4 regions of the Pleomorphomonas sp. PLEO genome follow, and region 1 is predicted to be linked to each of the others. Evidence: predicted binding sites of a transcription regulator. Region 1 holds the regulator's gene; each other region holds the start of a gene.
What was found. Region 1 encodes PhoB, which activates phosphate uptake and scavenging genes when phosphate is short. Its sites were predicted from a motif close to TGTCATNNANCTGTCAT; they were not measured.
Positions count from the first base shown of each region.

Region 2: ugpB (sn-glycerol-3-phosphate ABC transporter substrate-binding protein UgpB) is a predicted target of PhoB. The motif match lies at 2,742-2,758, and genes of this name have one in related genera.
Region 3: AB6N07_RS20550 (alkaline phosphatase) is a predicted target of PhoB. The motif match lies at 1,609-1,625, and genes of this name have one in related genera.
Region 4: AB6N07_RS16050 (esterase-like activity of phytase family protein) is a predicted target of PhoB. The motif match lies at 2,183-2,199, and genes of this name have one in related genera.

Region 1 is NZ_CP166625.1:595,037-599,821, forward strand. It holds gene pstB (phosphate ABC transporter ATP-binding protein PstB) at 1-813, shown strand, start outside; gene phoU (phosphate signaling complex protein PhoU) at 836-1,543, shown strand; gene phoB (phosphate regulon transcriptional regulator PhoB) at 1,566-2,261, shown strand; gene coaBC (bifunctional phosphopantothenoylcysteine decarboxylase/phosphopantothenate--cysteine ligase CoaBC) at 2,445-3,650, shown strand; gene dut (dUTP diphosphatase) at 3,697-4,143, shown strand; gene cysK (cysteine synthase A) at 4,294-4,785, shown strand, end outside.
Region 2 is NZ_CP166625.1:3,443,440-3,448,224, reverse strand. It holds gene ugpE (sn-glycerol-3-phosphate ABC transporter permease UgpE) at 1-336, opposite strand, end outside; gene ugpA (sn-glycerol-3-phosphate ABC transporter permease UgpA) at 347-1,231, opposite strand; gene ugpB (sn-glycerol-3-phosphate ABC transporter substrate-binding protein UgpB) at 1,347-2,666, opposite strand; gene AB6N07_RS15985 (methyl-accepting chemotaxis protein) at 3,378-4,785, shown strand, end outside.
Region 3 is NZ_CP166625.1:4,422,648-4,427,432, forward strand. It holds gene AB6N07_RS20540 (TetR/AcrR family transcriptional regulator) at 1-385, opposite strand, end outside; gene AB6N07_RS20545 (SDR family NAD(P)-dependent oxidoreductase) at 522-1,493, shown strand; gene AB6N07_RS20550 (alkaline phosphatase) at 1,689-3,431, shown strand; gene AB6N07_RS20555 (hypothetical protein) at 3,509-3,964, shown strand; gene AB6N07_RS20560 (ABC transporter ATP-binding protein) at 3,968-4,654, shown strand; gene AB6N07_RS20565 (FtsX-like permease family protein) at 4,651-4,785, shown strand, end outside.
Region 4 is NZ_CP166625.1:3,455,906-3,460,690, reverse strand. It holds gene AB6N07_RS16055 (replicative DNA helicase) at 1-679, shown strand, start outside; gene AB6N07_RS16050 (esterase-like activity of phytase family protein) at 753-2,108, opposite strand; gene AB6N07_RS16045 (ABC transporter substrate-binding protein) at 2,303-3,817, opposite strand; gene AB6N07_RS16040 (ABC transporter ATP-binding protein) at 3,835-4,785, opposite strand, start outside.

The DNA.
Region 1 (4,785 bases):
GCAGTTCAGACCGCGACGCCTTTCGAGACCGTTCGCACCCCAGATCCAGCCAGCCGGCCGATCAAGATCCACGCGGCGACCGTCAGGGTAACCTATGGTCAGAAGGAAGCCCTGCACGGGGTTTCCATCGATATCGCCGAGAAGGCAGTCACCGCTTTCATCGGGCCCTCGGGCTGTGGCAAGTCCACCTTCCTGCGTTGCATCAACCGCATGAACGACACCATCGCCGGGGCCCGCGTCGAGGGCACCATTACCCTCGACGATCGCAATATCTATGATCCAGACCTCGACGTGGTCGAGCTCAGAGCACGTGTTGGCATGGTGTTCCAGAAGCCGAATCCGTTCCCGAAATCGATCTTCGACAATGTTGCCTACGGGCCGCGCATCCACGGTCTCGCCCGCTCCAAGGCCGATCTTGAGGAAATCGTCGTCACCTCGCTTCAGAAGGCGTCGCTTTTCAACGAAGTGAAAGATCGCCTCAACGAGCCTGGAACCGGCCTGTCCGGCGGTCAGCAGCAGCGGCTTTGCATTGCGCGCGCCATCGCCGTATCGCCGGAAGTCATCTTGATGGACGAGCCCTGTTCGGCACTCGACCCGATCGCCACCGCCAAGGTGGAGGAGCTGATCGACGAACTTCGCGCCAACTTCACGATCGTCATCGTGACGCACTCGATGCAGCAGGCCGCGCGCGTGTCGCAACGCACCGCCTTTTTCCATCTCGGGCATCTGATTGAAGAAGGCCCCACCGACCACGTCTTCACCAACCCGCTCGAGCAGCGGACGCAAGACTACATTACGGGCCGCTTCGGCTGACCGGAAACGGCAGGAGATTTCCATGGAACATACGGTTTCCGCCTACGACGACGACCTCAAGGCAATCGCACGCATGGTCACCGAGATCGGCGGCCTCGCAGAGCGCGCGGTTGGTGACGCTGTCGAATCGCTGACGCGCCTCGACATTGGCCTCGCGCAACGCGTGATCGCCAACGACAAGGAACTCGACCGGCTTCAGCGCGAGATTGAGGACAAGTCGATCCTGGTGATTGCCCGTCGTCAGCCGATGGCCAGCGACCTCCGAGAAATCGTCGGCGCCATGCGCATCGCCAACGATATCGAACGCGTCGGCGATCTTGCCAAGAACATTGCCAAGCGCGTCGTCGCCATCAACGGCGTCTTCCCGCACAAGCAGCTGATCACCGGTGTCGAGCATCTTTGCGAGATCGCGCTGCAGCAGCTCAAAAAGGTGCTGGACGCCTATGCCAGCCAGGATGACCAGGCGGCCAACGCCGTCCGTCAACGCGACAACGAGATCGACGCGCTCTACACTTCACTGTTCCGCGAACTCCTCACCTATATGATGGAGGATCCGCGAAACCTCACGTTCTGCATCCACCTCTTGTTCTGTGCCAAGAACATCGAGCGTATCGGCGACCACGCAACGAACATTGCCGAATCGGTGCACTATGTGGTGACGGGCCGGTCTTACGAGGATGAGCGGCCGAAAGCCGACACCTCGATCGCCAGTACCATCGCCGGATCCTGAGCTGCGGGAGCTGAAAACGACCATGGCCAAGGTGATGATCGTCGAGGACGAAGAGGCGGTGTCGTTGATGCTGCGCTACAACCTTGAGGCCGAGGGCTTCGAGGTCGAGCAGGCGTTTCGCGGCGACGAGGCCGACATTCGCCTCAAGGAGATCACTCCTGATCTGTTGCTGCTCGACTGGATGCTGCCGGGCCTTTCGGGTATCGAGCTTTGCCGTCGCCTCAGGGCACGACCAGAGACCGAGCGGCTGCCGGTGATCATGCTGACGGCGCGTGGCGAGGAATCGGAACGGGTGCGCGGCCTTGCCACCGGCGCCGACGATTATGTCGTAAAGCCCTTCTCGGTTCCGGAGTTGATTGCCCGCGTCAAGGCGATGCTGAGGCGCGCCAAACCGGAGACGGTATCGAACCTTCTGATGGCCGGTGACATCGAGCTGGATCGGGAGACTCGGCGTGTTCGTCGCTCGGCGCGCGAAATTCATCTCGGACCGACGGAATTCCGCCTGCTGGAATTCCTGATGCAGTCGCCGGGCCGGGTGTTTTCGCGTGAGCAGCTTCTCAACGGTGTTTGGGGTCATGACGTTTACGTCGATGAGCGAACCGTCGATGTCCATGTCGGCCGCCTCAGAAAGTCGATCAACCGCGGTCGCGTCCGTGACCCTATCCGCACGGTGCGCGGTTCCGGCTATTCCTTCGACGAGAAATTCGCGACCAGTTGAAGGTTTGGCGAGCGGGCGGTCTGCCCTCCGCTCGCCAGATCGGCTTCAAGGCGTCTTTGCCTCAAATGGTGTTGAGGGCTTTGGCGGTTGGCTTTCGAAGCCTGCTCAGGCGGCTTCTTGTCGCTTACCTTCCGCGTCCTGATGGTCTAGGTTCCCCTCCGATTATGCAGGAGAGGGCCTGACATGCTGGCGGGCAAGCGCATTCTGATCGTCATTGGTGGCGGTATCGCCGCCTACAAGGTGCTTGAAGTCATTCGGCGCCTCAAAGAACGCGGCGCCGAGGTCCGGGTGATCCTGACGCGCTCGGGCAAGGAATTCGTGACGCCGATGACGGTGGGCGCACTCTCCGGCCAGAAGGTGTTCAGCGACCTGTTCGACCCCACCGAAGAGCAGGATATCGGCCACATCGTGCTGTCTCGCGACACCGACCTGGTCCTGGTGGCGCCAGCTACCGCCAATCTCATCGCCCGCATGGCGAACGGCATTGCCGACGAGCTTGCCACGGCAAGCCTGCTTGCCGCCGCTGCGCCGATCATCATCTGCCCGGCCATGAACCAACGCATGTGGGCGCATCCGGCAACCCAACGGAATGCGGCGCAGCTTGCCGCCGACGGTGTTCGTTTCATCGGCCCGGCCGAAGGGCGAATGGCCGAGCGTGGCGAAGCCGGGGTTGGCCGTCTGTCCGAGCCGATGGAGATCGTCGCCAGCGTGGAGGCCTTTTTTGCCGAAGGCGAGCGGGCAAAGCTGCTCGCCGGCAGGCATGTGCTCGTCACATCCGGCCCGACCATCGAGCCGATTGACCCGGTGCGCTTCATCACCAACCGTTCCTCGGGCAAGCAGGGGCATGCCATTGCCGCCGCCGCCGCGCGAGCCGGCGCCCGAGTAACGCTCATATCCGGTCCCGTCTCCATCCCCGACCCGCTGGGCGTCAGTATCGTCCGTGTCGAAACGGCGCGTGAAATGCTCGACGCGGTGTTCGCCGCTCTGCCGGCCGACGTGGCTGTGATGGCCGCCGCCGTTTCCGATTGGCGGCCGTCGGAAGTCGCAGCTGAAAAGATCAAGAAGGCGGCAGGTGATCCGCCGCCGCTGTCTTTCGTTGAAAACCCAGACATTCTGGCAATGCTGGGCCACGACAGACAAAGGCCGAAATTGGTAGTTGGATTCGCCGCCGAAACGACTGATGTCGAGGCAAATGCTGCCCGCAAGCTTGCTGCCAAGGGAGCCGACTATATCGTTGCCAACGACGTATCCCCGGACAGCGGCGTATTTGGCGGCGACCGCAACAACGTACACATCCTGTCGGCGGCCGGCGTCAGTACCTGGCCAACACTTTCCAAAGATGAGGTCGCTGAACGGCTGATCGCGCTGATCGCCGAGCAACTCGGCTGAGTTTTCGATTCGCATCCGCAACGAACCGTAGTTTCGAGGTTTTCCAATGGTCGATGTCGCCCTTATGCGCCTGCCGCACGCCCAGGACCTGCCGCTGCCGGCCTATCAGAGCGAGGACGCCGCCGGCGTCGATCTGGTCGCCGCCGTCGAACAGCCGCTGACGTTGTCACCGCTCGGCCGGGCTTTGGTGCCAACAGGTCTCGCCATGGCGCTACCCTCAGGCTACGAGGCGCAGGTGCGACCGCGTTCAGGCCTGGCCGCCAAGCACGGCGTCACCGTTCTCAATTCGCCCGGTACTGTTGATGCCGACTACCGTGGCGAGGTGAAGGTAATCCTGATCAATCTCTCAGACACACCTTTCACCATTGTCCGGGGCGAACGTATCGCGCAGATGGTGATCGCGCCGGTGAGCCGCGTCCGCTTTGCCGAAACGGAAGCGCTCGACGCCACGGTCCGCGGAACCGGCGGCTTTGGATCGACGGGACGCTCGTGAAGAGAGAGTAATTATTCCTACCAATTAGCCGTTATTAGGTATCATTTTCCAATCCACTCGTTCGTTACGACCTCGGTTGACTGGTGGCCTTCTGCCGCCGTCGATAGAATGGTGCCAATTCCATAGGGTTCGCAGCAACGAGGACTTCTCATGAGCGATCTTTCCCGCCGCGGTCGCGGCAAGATCTACGCCTCCATCACCGATACCATCGGCGACACTCCGCTTGTGCGCTTCGACAAGCTCGCCAAGGAAAATGGTGTCAAAGCGACCATTCTCGGCAAGCTGGAGTTCTTCAACCCGATTGCGTCGGTCAAGGACCGCATCGGTGTGGCGATGATCGAGGCGCTCGAGGCTCAGGGAAAGATCAAGCCTGGCGAATCCACCCTGATCGAGCCGACCTCGGGCAACACCGGTATCGCACTCGCTTTCGTCGCGGCGGCCAAGGGTTACCGGCTTATCCTGGTCATGCCGGAATCGATGTCCATCGAACGGCGCAAGATGCTGAAGTTGCTCGGTGCGGAACTTGAGCTGACCGAAGCGGCCAAGGGTATGAAGGGCGCCATTGCCAAGGCAGGAGAGCTGGCCGCCAGCATTCCCGGTGCCGTTATCCCCCAGCAGTTCGAAAACCCGGCCAACCCGGAA
Region 2 (4,785 bases), 2.6 Mb from region 1:
CGCCCGGAACGGGAAGCGGAAGTAGACGATGGCGTAGGCCGACAGGATGGAGATGATAATCTTGCCGAAGGCGATGGAAAGCGCCATCACCAGCGAATTCCACAGCATGCCTAGGAGCGGCGGAGCGCCTGAGCTGGAGAGGCCGTCGGTCAACATCGAGCGATAGTTGGCAAACATCTCGCGGCCGGGCAGCAGCGGGATCAAGCCCGACATGAAGTCGTTGGGGCCGTGCGTCGAAGCGATCACGGCAACGTAGACCGGGAAGGCGACGACCAGCACGCCGACGATCAGTACGACATGGGCAAGCGCGTCGAGCCAGGGATGGCGATCGATCATGGTCGGTTCCTCAATACGTTACCTTGCGCTCGACCCATTTGAACTGGATCACTGTCAGCGCCACGACGATGATCATCAACACCACCGATTGAGCGGCGGACGAGCCGAGGTTCAGCCCAATGAACCCGTCGACGAACACCTTGTAGACCAGGATGTTGGTCGACTGGGCCGGGTTGCCGCCGGTGGTGGCGTGGATCACCGGGAAGGTGTCGAACATCGCGTAGACGAGATTGATGACCGCCAGAAAGAAGGTGGTGGGCGACAGAAGCGGCAAGGAGATGGTGAAGAAGCGCTTCACCGGTCCGGCGCCATCGATGGCCGCCGCCTCGATCATCGATTTTGGGATCGCTTGCAGGCCGGCCATGAAGAACAGGAAATTGTAGGACACCTGCTTCCAGCTCGCAGCGATCACCACCAGGATCATGGCGTCCGTCGGCTGCAGGGCGTGATCCCAGTGGTAGCCGACCATGGCGAGGAGATAAGGCAGCAGACCGATGGTGGGGTTGAACAGGAACCACCACATGATGCCGCCGACGGCGGGGGCTACCGCATAAGGCCAGACCAGCAACGTTGCGTAGACGCGGCTGCCCCGCACAAGTCGATCGAGACTGGCGGCGAATACGAGGCCAAGACCGACCGACAGCAGCGTCACCGCCGGCGCGAAAATTGCCGTCACCTTCAGGGCGTTGAGATAGCTCGGATCCTGGAGAAGGTCAGTGTAGTTGGTGAGGCCAACCCATGCGGTGGAAAGGCCGAAGGCGTCCTCGCGTTGGAACGACTGGAGAATCGCCTGGGCCGCCGGCCACAGGAAAAATACGACGGTCACGGCGAGCTGCGGCAGGAGGAGCGCGTAGGGCAGCAGGCGGTTGCCAAAGACGGTGCGCTTGGTCTGCATGAAATGAACCGGATCGAGGAACGCGGCAGAGCCTGGTTATCGGCAGCCGCCCGGATGAATACCGGCGCCGCACGGGAGAGCCCGTCGGCGCCGGTGTTCGACAAAGATGACCGGCTTAACCGTTCGACGCCCGGAAGTCGGCGATCAGCTTGTTGCCGCGCGTCACGACCGAGTCGAGGGCGTCCTTCGGGGTCTTCTTGCCAGCGAGGAGATTTTGGAACTCCTCGTCGATGACGTCGCGGATCTGAACGTAGTTGCCGAAGCGCAGACCCTTGGAATTCTCAGTCGGCGGGTTCAGCGTGATCTGCTTGATGCCGACGTCAGAGCCCGGATTCTTGGCATAGAAGCCCTGATCCTGGCCGAGCTTGTAGGCAGCCTCGGTGATCGGCAGATAGCCCGAATACTGGTGCCAGTCGGCCTGCACTTCCGGCGACGACAGGAAGGTGAAGAAGTTGGCGACGCCCTTGTATTCGGCCTCGCCATGGCCCTTCAGCACCCACAGCGTGGCACCACCGATGATCGAATTCTGCGGTGCACCCTGGACGTCCGAATAATAAGGCAGCATGCCGAAGCCGACCTTGAAGTCCTTCGAATTGGCGATCACGCCAGCGCGCGAGGCCGACGAATTCATATAGATGGCGCATTCCTGGCTGTAGAACTTTGGCGGGGCGTCATTGCCGCCGGCCGGACCGCCGTATTCGAACAGCCCCTCATCCTGCCACTTCTTGAGATTGGTCCAGTGACGGACCTGCAGGTCGCCGTTGACGGTCAGCTCGGCGTTGATGCCGCCGATACCATTCTGAAGGGTGCCGATCGGCTTGTTATGCCAGGCCGAGAAATTCTCGAGCTGCACCCAGGAGATCCATCCGGTGGTGAAGCCACACTTGGCGGCGCCCGACGACATGATCTTCTTGGAATAGGTCTCGACATCTTCCCAGGTCTTGGGCGGCTGCTCGGGGTCGAGGCCGGCCTTCTGGAAGACATCCTTGTTATAATAAAGGATCGGCGTCGAGGAGTTGAATGGCATCGACAGCATGTTGCCGTCAGCGTCGGTGTAGTAGCCGACCACTGCCGACAGGAAAGCCTTTTGGTCGAATGCGGTGCCGGTGTCCTTCATCAGCTGGTAGACCGGATAAACGGCGCCTTTGGCAGCCATCATCGTGCCGGTGCCGACCTCGAACACCTGCACGATGTCGGGCTGCTGCTTGGCACGGAAGGCGGCGATGGCGGCGGTCATGGTCTCAGGGTAGGAGCCCTTGTAGACGGCGGTCACCTTATAATCGCTTTGCGAGGCGTTGTACTTGGCGACGATTTCGTCGAGCTTCTTACCCAGTTCGCCGCCCATGGCATGCCACCAGGTGATTTCGGTGGCAGCGAAGGACGACCCGGACAGAAAGGTCAGGGCAAGGCCGGCGATGAGGGAACGCTTCAGCATGGCGTCTTCCTACTTTGGAGGTTTTCGGTGACGGCAAGCAGTAGGAGCCGCATATGACAGGGGGATTGCTTCCCCATGACGGTTCCAAGACACCCCGAAGGGCTCCTCGCGAATGCCTTGCAACAACCCCTCGGCAATGGAGGCGACTCGAAAGCCCGGGGGTAGCCGGAGGTTTGGCGACATTCTCATGCGCCTGCGAACCGTCTCCTCGGCCCGCCAAAAACGCCTAGTCCTTTCGTTTATACGCGTAACAACCTAGCGACTTGGTACACCCCTACCCGCGCTAGGGCCCGCCCAAGAAAACCAGGCTTTACCGTCCCTCCTAAAACCACGCGTCCAATATCCATGCCTCAGGCATCGGACAACATTAGGTTGCCGTTGAGCGAGATAACAGCCCTCTTGCCGAGGACGCTTGTTTTTACATCTGTTTTATAACGCGCCCTGACCCAAAATCACGATCTGCTTGGTGGCAACTTAGATATACGTCATGGACGAACAGATATAGCTGCAGATTGTATCGTTTCACTCTGGGTAATAATAAAGCACAACGGAAAGTATCTGCACATTTGATCAAACTCAATGGCTTCTAATTCAGAGCAACGTTTTGAATAAACGTCAGCTTAACCCAGCCAGATATGAAATGGGCCCTACACATGCTGAGGGCGTGGTTCAGGCATTGAGTTGGCTGAACGGATTGTTTGGGAGAGAGAGATGCGCTGGACTGTTGGCAGATTGGGGTTGAAAGCTTGGCGGCTGGGCATATCCGGCAAGATCGTTTTCGGGTTCCTGGTAGCGCTAGCGTTAATGGCTGTCGTCGCTGGCGTGGCGCTGAGGACCTTCTCTCAATCCAACAGCGTAGTGAGCGCCCTCGCCGTCCGAAATCTCGAAGTCGGCATAGCCAATGACATCCAGGCGAAATTCCTGGAGTACCGCCGCCTCAGCCGAGAACTCATCTACACCTCGCTTCCCGGCACGGCCGAGGCAACCGAAAAGCAGGCAGAGCTGTTACGTACGGCGATTGCCAACGACATCGACAAGATTTCGGATTTAGGTCAGCGCGACACACTGAAGGAATTGAGCCTCGAGTTCGACTCCTACGCGACCGAGCTCACGCGCATCGGCGTTGAAAAAGCCAAGCTGGCGACCATGCGCACGCAGTCAATGGAGCCCGCCGTTGCTGCCGTGCAGAAGGGACTCGAAGACCTCGCAGCCATCGCGCTGGCTACCAGCGATGCCGCGACGCGCGACACCGTCAACGAGATCCTGCGGCTGGTCTTGCAGATGCAAAACCAAGTGAACGTCGCCCTCACAAATCTGGACGACGACTCTGCGCAGGCGGCACTCGACACGCTGACCACGGCCGATAGCTGGATTGATTCCTCGGCGAAGAGCGGCCCCAAGGAACTGCGTTCGACGTTCGCCGAACTGCGCGACAAAGCCAGTCAGTATGAATCCGATTTTACGGTCATCCAGGCGTCGAGCCTTCAGAATATCAAGGATGTCGCAGCGCTTAACGACAAGGTCGCTGCCATCACCGACACGCTCAATGCCTTCATGAGCGTCGCCAATAAGAGCCAAGCCGCCTTGCAGGCAAAATCCGAAGAGATGCTGGCCTCGTCGGAAACCATGCTGTGGGGCATCTCGGCCGGCGGTCTTGTTCTCGGCCTCGTACTCGCTTTGCTGCTGGGGCGCGGCATATCCCGTCCCATCGTGTCGATCACCGGTGCCATGCAGCGCCTTTCTGTCGGCGAGCTGGCCGTGGCCATCCCCGGTCTCGGTCGAACCGATGAGGTCGGAACGATGGCGGCGACGCTCAATGTTTTCAAGGAGGGGCTGCAGGAGAACGAGCGGCTGCGCGTTGAACAAGACCACGCCAAGGGGATGACCGAGGAGCGTCGCCGCGGTGAACTGAACCAACTGGCCGATGCGTTCGAAATGGCCGTCGGCGGCGTCGTTCAGTCGGTGGTTAGCGCCTCCTCGCAATTGCAGCTTGCCGCAAGATCGATGACCTCGGCCACCGAGGAGGTCTCGGGCCAGTCGATTACCGTTGCGAGCGCTGCCGAAGAGGCGTCCACCAACGTTGAGACCGTCGCGGCCTCGGCTGAGGAGCTCGCCTCCT
Region 3 (4,785 bases), 1.6 Mb from region 1:
CGGAAGCGGCGGTAAGTGACGACTTGCCGTCGGCAAGCGAGTCCAAGAGCTCCATCATGCCGTGCTTGACGGACATGTAGGTGAAGAAGAGGCGCATCCACTCCCTGAGCGCATCGACCGGCGGTCGTGTTGCGGCAAGCTCGGAGGCTGCCCGCACCAACTGGTCGCTCTCGTTGCGATAGACCGCCTCGATCAGCGCGTCACGTGTCGGGAAATGGCGATAGAGGGTGCCGATGCCGACCGCCGCCGCACGGGCCACCTCCTCGAGGCTGGCAGCCCCTCCCCTCTCCGCGAACACCGACTTGGCGGCATCGATCAGTCGGGCGCGATTGCGGGCGGCATCGGCGCGGGGCTTTCGGGGCGGCTTTTCAGCATTCTCAATCACGTCCGCGTGAGCCTCTTGATAAACGGAGGTATCCTCCGTATTTAAAAACGGAGATACCCTCCTTTTTAGCTTAAAGCCAGGCGCCAGGCAACGGCTCGCCAGCCAAGAGGGGCGATCTCGGCATATGGAGACAGACATGACTTCAGCTTTCGGTGCAACCTCCACCACCGACGACGTGCTCGCCGGTATCGATCTTTCCGGCAAGCGTATTCTCGTCACCGGCGTTTCGGCCGGCCTTGGCGTCGAAACGGCCCGAGCGCTTGTCGCCCACAGCGCCTCGGTTGTCGGCGCGGCGCGCGACCTCAAAAAAGCAGAAACTGCAACGGCACCGGTGCGCGAGGCAGCGGCCGAAGGCCATGGCGCTTTCGAGCTTACCGAACTCGACCTCGCCTCGTTCGCCAGCATCCGCGCCGCCTCCGACAGGCTTGTCGCCGATGGCCGGGCGTTTGACGTCGTCATCGCCAACGCCGGTGTCATGGCGGCTCCCTTCGGCCATACAGCCGATGGCTTCGAGACGCAGTTCGGCACCAACCACCTCGGCCACTTCCTGTTCGTCAACCGGATCGCCGGACTGATCGCGCCGGGTGGACGCCTCGTCAACCTCTCCTCCGCCGGTCACCGCTACGCCGACGTAGACCTCGACGACCCGAACTTCGAGCGCACGCCCTACGACCCTTGGATTGCCTATGGCCGTTCGAAAACTTCCAATATTCTGTTCGCCGTGGAGTTCGACCGTCGGCACCAAGCGCGCGGCGTCCGCGCGGCGGCGGTGCATCCGGGTGGCATCAACACCGAACTGACCCGACACGTTGGCGTCGACAGGCTCAAAACCATGGTTGAACGCATCAATGCTGACCTCACCGCAGCCGGCAAGCCGCCCTTCCGGTTGAAAACCATTCCGCAGGGGGCCGCCACCTCCGTCTGGGCCGGCGTTGTCGCTGATGCTGACGAGGTGGGCGGTCGCTACTGCGAGAACTGTCATGTTGCGCCGGTCACCCAAAGCCCGACTGATCCCATCTCGGAAGGCGTCCGCTCCTACGCGCTCGATCCCGATCGCGCCAAGGCGCTGTGGGCCAAAAGCGAAGAATTTGTCGGTGAACGCTTCTAGCGCCGACCTCTCAACACCGGCCGGCAGTCGGATAAGTTATCGACTGCCGGCTAACCCTTTAGATAAATTACAAATATTTTTCAGTCCCTTACATGTCACAGGGGCTTCATGAGTCCGTCACGCCAGCGTCATGGCCCCTGCCTACCAAGGAACGCGCGCGCTTTTCGACGCGATCCAATTTTACGGGGGCACATTATGCGGACTCTTCTTCTGGCGCTTGCCGCCAGCACGGCTTTGATCGGCACGGCCGGCGCTGCCACTGTTTATCCGCTCGACCGGGCGACCATCCTCGCCGGCTCTCCCTTCGACTTCAAGGTGGAGTTCAAGGGCACGGTAAAGGCCGAGGACGTCAAGATTGCCGTCAACGGCGCTGACTACAAGGCCGCGCTCGGTGGCGAAGTCGAATTCGTCGCCTCCGAAAAGGGCAAGGACGACGCGACGCTCGGCTCAGCCGTGTTGCTGCGCGGCGTGAAGATCAACAAGGCTGGCGCCTATACGGTCGATGTTACGGCTGGCGATGAGACGAAGTCCGTCACCTGGAACGTCTACGCAACGCCTGAGACGCCCAAGGCCAAGAACATCATCTTCCTGCTTGGCGATGGTCTCTCTGTCGCCCACCGCACTGCCGCCCGCCTGATGTCGAAGGGCATGACCGAAGGCAAGGCCAATGGCCGTCTCGCCATGGACGACCTCGATCATATGGCCTTCATCGGCACGTCTTCGACCAACGCGATCAACACCGACTCGGCCAACACCATGTCGGCCTACATGACCGGCCACAAGACGGCGATCAACGCCCTCGGCGTCTACGCCGACCGCACGCCGCCGTCGCTCGACGACCCGAAGGTGGAGAACATCGCCGAGGCGCTGCGCCGCACCACCAAGAAGTCGATCGGCGTCGTCGTCACCTCCGAGATCGAGGACGCCACGCCGGCCGCCGTCGTCGCCCATACCCGCAAGCGCGACGACAAGGCCGACATCGTCGGCATGCTCTATAACGTTAAGCCGGAAGTGGTGCTGGGCGGCGGCTCGGCCTACTTCCTGTCAAAGGACGTGCCTGGCTCCAAGCGCAAGGACGACAAGGACTTCATCAAGCTGTTCCAGGACGCCGGCTACAAGCTCGCCACCGACAAGACCGAGCTTGAGAAGGCCGCCGGTTCGGACAAGATCCTCGGTCTGTTCCACCCCGGCAACATGGACTATGCCCTCGACCGCATGCAGCTCAAGAAGGGCACCGTCGACAAGTTCCCGAACCAGCCGGGCCTCGTCGAGATGACCAAGGTTGCCCTCGACAATCTGTCGAAGAATCCAGAAGGCTTCTTCCTGATGGTCGAAGGGTCCTGCATCGACAAGGCCAGCCATCCGCTCGATATGGAACGCGCCGCGTTCGAGACCATCGAGTTCGACCAGGCGATCGCCGCGGCTCGCGAATTCCAGGCGAAGAACCCCGACACGCTGATCGTCGTGACCGGCGATCACACCCATGGCGTTTCGATCGTCGGCACCATCGACGACACCATCGGCAAGGAAGGTCGTGAGAAGTTCCTGGTCGGCGCCAACGCCGGCTTCCCGACCTACACCGACGAGGACAAGGACGGCTACCCCGACAAGATCGACCCGAGCCGCCGCCTCGCCATGTTCGTGTCGAACTACCCGGACCACTACGAGACCTTCAATCCGAAGCTCGACGGGCCGTTCGAGCCGGCGGTGAAGAACGAAAAGGGCGAGTATGTCGCCAACGAGAAGTACAAGGACGTGCCGGGCGCCATCTTCGTCGAAGGCAACCTGCCGAAGGACGAGTCGACCGGCACGCACACGGTTGACGACGTCGTGCTGCAGGCCGCCGGCCCCGGTGCCGAAGAGTTCAAGGGCTACATGGAAGAAAGCGACGTCTACAAGGTGCTCGCTGACACCTTCGCCCTCGGCGTGAAGCAGTAATCTCCACGCAAACCATCGCGGGCCGGACGGTCGACGGCCGTCCGGCCCGTAGCTTTTTCTCGCAAATGGAGACTTCCATGCCCCCTATGGCAGTCCCTGCGGTTAGCCGCCGGACATTTCTCACCGGCCTAGCCGCCCTCTCTTGCTCAGGTATCGCCAAGGCCGGCGACACGCTGACTTTCGACGAGCTCTACGGCAAGGTGTCGGTTCTCGGCCTTGCCTTTTCGGACAAGGTGAAAGCGCTGAACGGCAAGACCGCATCAATGAGCGGCTTCATGGCACCACCACTCAAGGCCGAAGCCAAGTTCTTCGTGCTCACCGAAATTCCCATGGCGCTCTGCCCCTTCTGCTCGTCGGACGCCGACTGGCCCAGCAACATCGTCGTCGTCTACATCGACGAGAAGACCACCTTCGTGCCACCGTCGCGGCTGATCGAGGTGACAGGTACGCTTGAGGTAGGCTCCTGGACCGATCCCGAGACGGGTTTCGTCAGCCTGCTGCGCCTCGTCCACTCCTCCTTCGAGACGGTGTGAGCCATGCTGCCGCTTGTCCTTTCCAACGTTGCCATATCCTTTCCGGGTCTCTCACAGCCAGTCCTCGCCATTGATGCCCTGACGATTCCAGCCGGTGGGCGGCTCGCCGTCACAGGTGCGTCCGGTTCCGGCAAGAGCACCTTCGTCAACCTGGTTTCTGGCCTCGAACGGCCCGACAATGGCACTATCCGTTGGCAAGACATCGACATCGCGACACTGTCGGAAAGCCGCCGCGACCGCTGGCGAGCAACAAACGTCGGTCTTGTCATGCAGGATTTCCATCTGTTCCCCGGCCTTGCCGCCATCGACAACGTGCTGCTGCCGGCCCGTCTTGCCCATGCCGCCACGGCCGAGGTGAAAGCGCGAGCCCACGAGCTTCTCGCCCGTGTTGGCCTCACGCGGCCGAACCAGTCGGTCGAGACCATGTCGCGCGGCGAGATGCAGCGCGTCGCCGTGGCGCGCGCCCTGCTTCGCCGGCCCGGCGTCATCATTGCCGACGAGCCAACCGCCAGCCTTGACGCCGAAGCAGGCGCCGAGGTCGGCCGGCTCCTCCTGGAGCTTGCTGACCAGGAGGGTGCCACGCTGCTCGTCGTCAGCCACGACGAGCGGTTGACCGGGCGCCTCGATCGCCGCATCCGCCTCGTTTCTGGCCGCATCGTCGCCGACACTGCCACGGAGACGTCATCATGATCCGCTTCATCCTTGCCGATCTCCGTCGCCTCTGGGCCGCCTCGCTGGTCATCGTACTGCTGGTGGCGCTCGCCACCGCCCTAGGTGTCGCGGTGACGCTGCAGGAGCGCGCGCTACGCCTTGGCTCGGCA
Region 4 (4,785 bases), 2.6 Mb from region 1:
GCAGCTGGCAACGCGTATTCTCGCCGAGCAGTCGGAGGTGTCGTCCTCCGATATCCGCCGTGGCAACATTGATGAAAACCAGTTTGCCAAGCTCGCCGCCGTCGCCCAGCGTATGCAGACGCTGCCACTCTACATCGACCACACCGGTGGCATTTCCATCGCCCAGCTCGCTGCCCGCGCTCGCCGTCTGAAGCGCCAGCGCGGGCTCGACGTGGTCATCGTCGACTATCTTCAACTGTTGTCGGGTTCGTCAAAGTCCGCGCAGGGCGGCCGCGTGCAGGAAATCACCGAGATCACCACCGGTCTCAAGGCGCTGGCCAAGGAATTGGCCGTCCCGATCATCGCCCTCTCCCAGCTGTCTCGTCAGGTCGAAAGCCGTGACGACAAGCGGCCGCAGCTCTCCGACCTGCGCGAATCCGGCTCGATCGAGCAGGACGCCGACGTTGTGATGTTCATCTACCGCGACGAATATTACATGCAGTCGCGCATGCCCAAGGAAGGCACCGAGGACTTCTTCAAGTGGCAGACCGAGATGGACCGCGTCACCGGCAAGGCTGAGGTGATTATCGGCAAGCAGCGCCATGGCCCTACCGGTACCGTGCAGCTCGCCTTCGACGCTTCGGTCACCCGCTTCTCGGACCTCGCCAAGGACGATTATCTGCCCGAGCGCTTCGAATAACGGTCTTCCCATGAAAACCAAGGCCCCGGCTGCGCAAAGCTCCGGGGCCTTTTCTATTCAAGCCTCACCCGGCTTATTTCGCGGCCAGGAAGTCGCCCACTTCGAGCAACACGAACTCGTCGTCGTCGGCCTTATCGACGGCGCGGCCGGCCGAGTACGGCAGGTTGTTGTCATTGCCGACCACGATGTGCGTGGCGTCAACCACATCGACGTTCTCGATAGTGACGAAGGGCATAGTGTAGACGCCGTTTACGGTGCCCTGCTTGGCCCTGTTGTCGGGATCGGCGATATTCAGGAGATCGATGTAGCCGACCTTGCGCACGGCCTTGCCGACGTTGTCATCGCCGAAGGCTATCTTGTAGACGCGCTTGTGCTTGGCCGGCTTGTCGAAACAGGTCGGCTCGGGCTTGGCCGGATCGGCGCAGACCTTGTCGGGAAGGCCGGCACCGCCATCACGCTCGATGACCAATGCCGTGCCATCGTCGATCATGTTGAAATCGCCGATGTTGGTGCCGGCACCTGAGAAGGGATAGAGCCAGGAGCGGCCGGTCCAAGCCTTCTTGGCAACATCGAACTCGACAATGCGAGTGGCAGTCGCGCCGTCCACCTGCTCGAACTTGCCGTCGCCGAGATAGAGCGGACCTTCCAGAAGCCCATAGAGCTTGCTGCCGTCTTTCGATTGGGCCAGCCCCTCGAAGCCATTGGAGCGACGCAGGTTGAACGCTGGCAGTGGCTTGGTGGGATCGGCCGGCAGGCTCAGGGTCGGGTTGTCAGGCGACAGAACCGGCTTGCCGTCGACAAGCGTCGGCACTACGTCGGTCAGCTTGCCATCGGCGGTGACGTGGATGAGGTAGGGGCCGAGCTCTTCACCGAGCCAGAAGCCATCGCCGACCGGCTGGATCGACTCGATGTCGAAATCGGCGCCGGTCAGGTAGCGCTTGTCGGCGCCTTCCATGACGATCGGGAACGGCGCCACCTTGTCGGGATCGCTGAGGAAAACGGTGCCAAGGCGATCTACCGTACCGGACTGCCAGTCGAACTTGACATGATGCAGCATCAGCATGGCGTCGGTGGAGTTGGCCTTGCTGCCGAAGCCATTGTCGCTGAGGGTCCAGAAGGAGCCGTCGGCCATTGTCCTGATGCCGGAGAAGCCCTGCACGGCCTGACCATCAAACGGCAGGCCGAGGCCTGTTTTGCGAACACCATCGAGGCCAGGGACCGAGCCGAGCGTCGTGGCGCGCTTGCGGTCGGGCGTCGAGAATTTGCCGGCCTGCTTCAGAAATTCAGGCGCATCGGCTGGGGCAGCGATGATGGTATTTGCTGGCAGAATGGCCTGCGACACCAGGGTCGCCTTGAAGGCCGTTTCGTCGGCAAGTGCAAAGGCAGAGGATACGACGAGGGCGACGGACGCCAGGAGCAAAGTCTTCATCGGGCTCACCTGAAAAGGAATGGAGAAAGCCAGACCTTGTTAAGAAGCCCTGGTGTCAGTGGATTGACACGGTCGTGACGGTTCGATGATGCGGAATAAAGACCAATGAAAAGAAAAACCCCGGCAAAGCATCTTGCCGGGGTGATGATTTCTTCCGCCACGCCGCAACCGCGGCGTGGATCAGGTGAGCGGGCTCAGTTCTTCTTGGTCTCTTCCAGGAAGAAGCGGCCGAGCGGATTCTGGTCGAAATTCTCGATGTTGGCGCGGGTCACGTTGATATAGGGGCTGTAGTAGAGATCGATCCAGTTGACGTCGTCCTTGGCCATCTTCTGGAGGTCGATATACATCTGCTCACGCTTCTTGGGATCCATCTCGACACGCGCCGCCGCGACCAGATCCTTGACGGGCTGGCTCTTGTAGCGCGTCATGTAGTTCATGTTGCTGTCATCGCCCAGCGTGAACGTCGTCTTCTGGTCGGGGTCCAGAATATCGTTGGTCCAGTACATGACGGACAGATCGTAGGACCCGTCGATCAGCATGTTCCAGCTCTGGCTGGGATCGACCTTCTGCAGGTCGAGCGTGACGCCGGCCTTGGCCAGCATCTGCTGCATGAGCACGGCGATCTGTTCGTCGGCCTCATTGCCGGCGTTGACGACGTAGTTCAGCTTCAGATCGGACGCGCCGGCGGCGGCCAGCATGGCCTTGGCCTTTTCCGGGTCATAGGGGCGCTGGAGATTGTCGGCGTAGTGATAGAGGGCACCCTTCGGAATGTAGGAATAGGCGACTTCGCCAAGGCCGAAGGTAACCGCGTCGACGATCGTCTTCTTGTCGATCGCCATGTCGATTGCCTGCCGGACCTCTTTTTTGCCGAGCAACCCATGCGAATGGTTGATCAGCATGTGGTCTTCGCGGGTCGACGGGTTGAGAACGACCTTGAGGTTGGGGTCTTTCTGCAGTTCGGCGACACGGGAGAACGGGACGAACAGGGCAGTATCCAGTTCGCCAGCCTGAACCTTCAGCATGCGCGTGTTGTCGTCGGGAATCGAAATCCATTCGACGCCGTCGAGGCTGACATGGGCGGCATCCCAGTAGTTGGGGTTCTTCTCGAGGATGACGCGATCGCCACGGCGCCATTCCTTGACGGAGAAGGCACCCGAACCGATCGGCGCTTCGCCAAAGGCATCTTCGCCTTCCGACTCCAGTACCTTCTTCGGCAGTACGGAGACGTTTGGCAGCGCCATCGACGACAGGAACGGCGCCGACTGCGTCTTCAGCTTGACCACCAGCGTCTTGGGATCGGCGGCGGTTGCCGTATCGACCACCTTGAAACTATCGGCCCACAACGAGCCGGGATTGTCGCGGATACGCAGGATCGAAAAGGCGGCGTCGTCGGCGGTCACCGCGTCGCCGTTGGAGAACTTGGCGTCGCGCAGCTTGAAGGTATAGGTCAGGCCGTCGTCGGAAATCGTCCAGCTTTCAGCAAGGCCTGGGATCAGCTTGGTGCCGGACTTGTCGACGCGCACCAGCACGTCGAACACGTTGGAAAACACCCAGTTGTCGACGTTCTGCGCCGTTTTGATCGGATCGAAGGTCGTGCCGTCCTCGCGGCGGCCGATGGTCAGCACACCGGCGGCCTCGGCGATCGAGGCTCCGAAGATGAGGGTGGCGAGAACGGTCGCCACGCTGAGTTTGGTCCACTTTGCGGTCATGTCGAGTCCCCTTCTGGTTATGATATTTCGCCCGTGACGAGCCCGGACGTTTCTTCGGTCAAAGCGTCTCCGCCTCGTGGAGACACAAGCGGTTTGTCAGGATCGATGTCCGGAATGGCGTCGATCAGCGCCTGCGTGTAGGCCTCGCGTGGGGCGCTGAACACCTCTTCCGTCGGCCCCTCCTCGACGATCTGGCCGTGGTACATCACCACCACCCGTTCGCAGAGGTTGCGGACGATCGCGAGATCGTGGGCGATGAACAGCAGCGTCAGATTGAGGCGCTGCTTGAGGTCGCGGAAAAGGTCGACGATCTGCGCCTGGATGGTGACGTCGAGCGCGGCGACGCATTCATCGGCGACGATCAGCTTCGGATTGACCGCCAGCGCGCGAGCGATGCCGGCGCGTTGGCATTGGCCGCCGCTCATGGTCAGCGGCTTGCGGCTAGCGAACTCGCGTTCGAGGCCGACGAGGTCGAGGAGTTCGCCGATCCGCTCGGCAATCCGCTCTCTCGGTACGCTCTCCTGCACGGCAAGGACCTCGGCAAGCATGGCGCCGACGGTCAGGCGAGGGTTGAGCGCGTTATAGGGATCCTGAAACACCATGGCCGTCTCGCGGCGGAGTTTCCTGAGCGCCTTCGCCCGTTCGGTGACAATGTCGGCGCCGTCGAAGGACACATGTCCCTCGGAGATCGGCGTCAAGCCGAGCAGCGCCCGAGCCAGCGTCGACTTTCCCGAACCGCTCTCGCCGACAATACCCACCGTCTCGCCGGGCATGACCTGCAGGCTGACGCCTTTCACCGCCGCCAACTCGCGTGGCCCGCCGGAAAACAGGCCACGGCCGGTGATAGGGAAGCGGACATGAAGATCATCGATCTCGATGAGTGGCCGCGTCTTCGCGGCGAAGGGTTCGTGGGCGATGACGGCTAGCGCCTGCCGTTCCGGCATCGACGGATGCGAAGCGATGAGGTT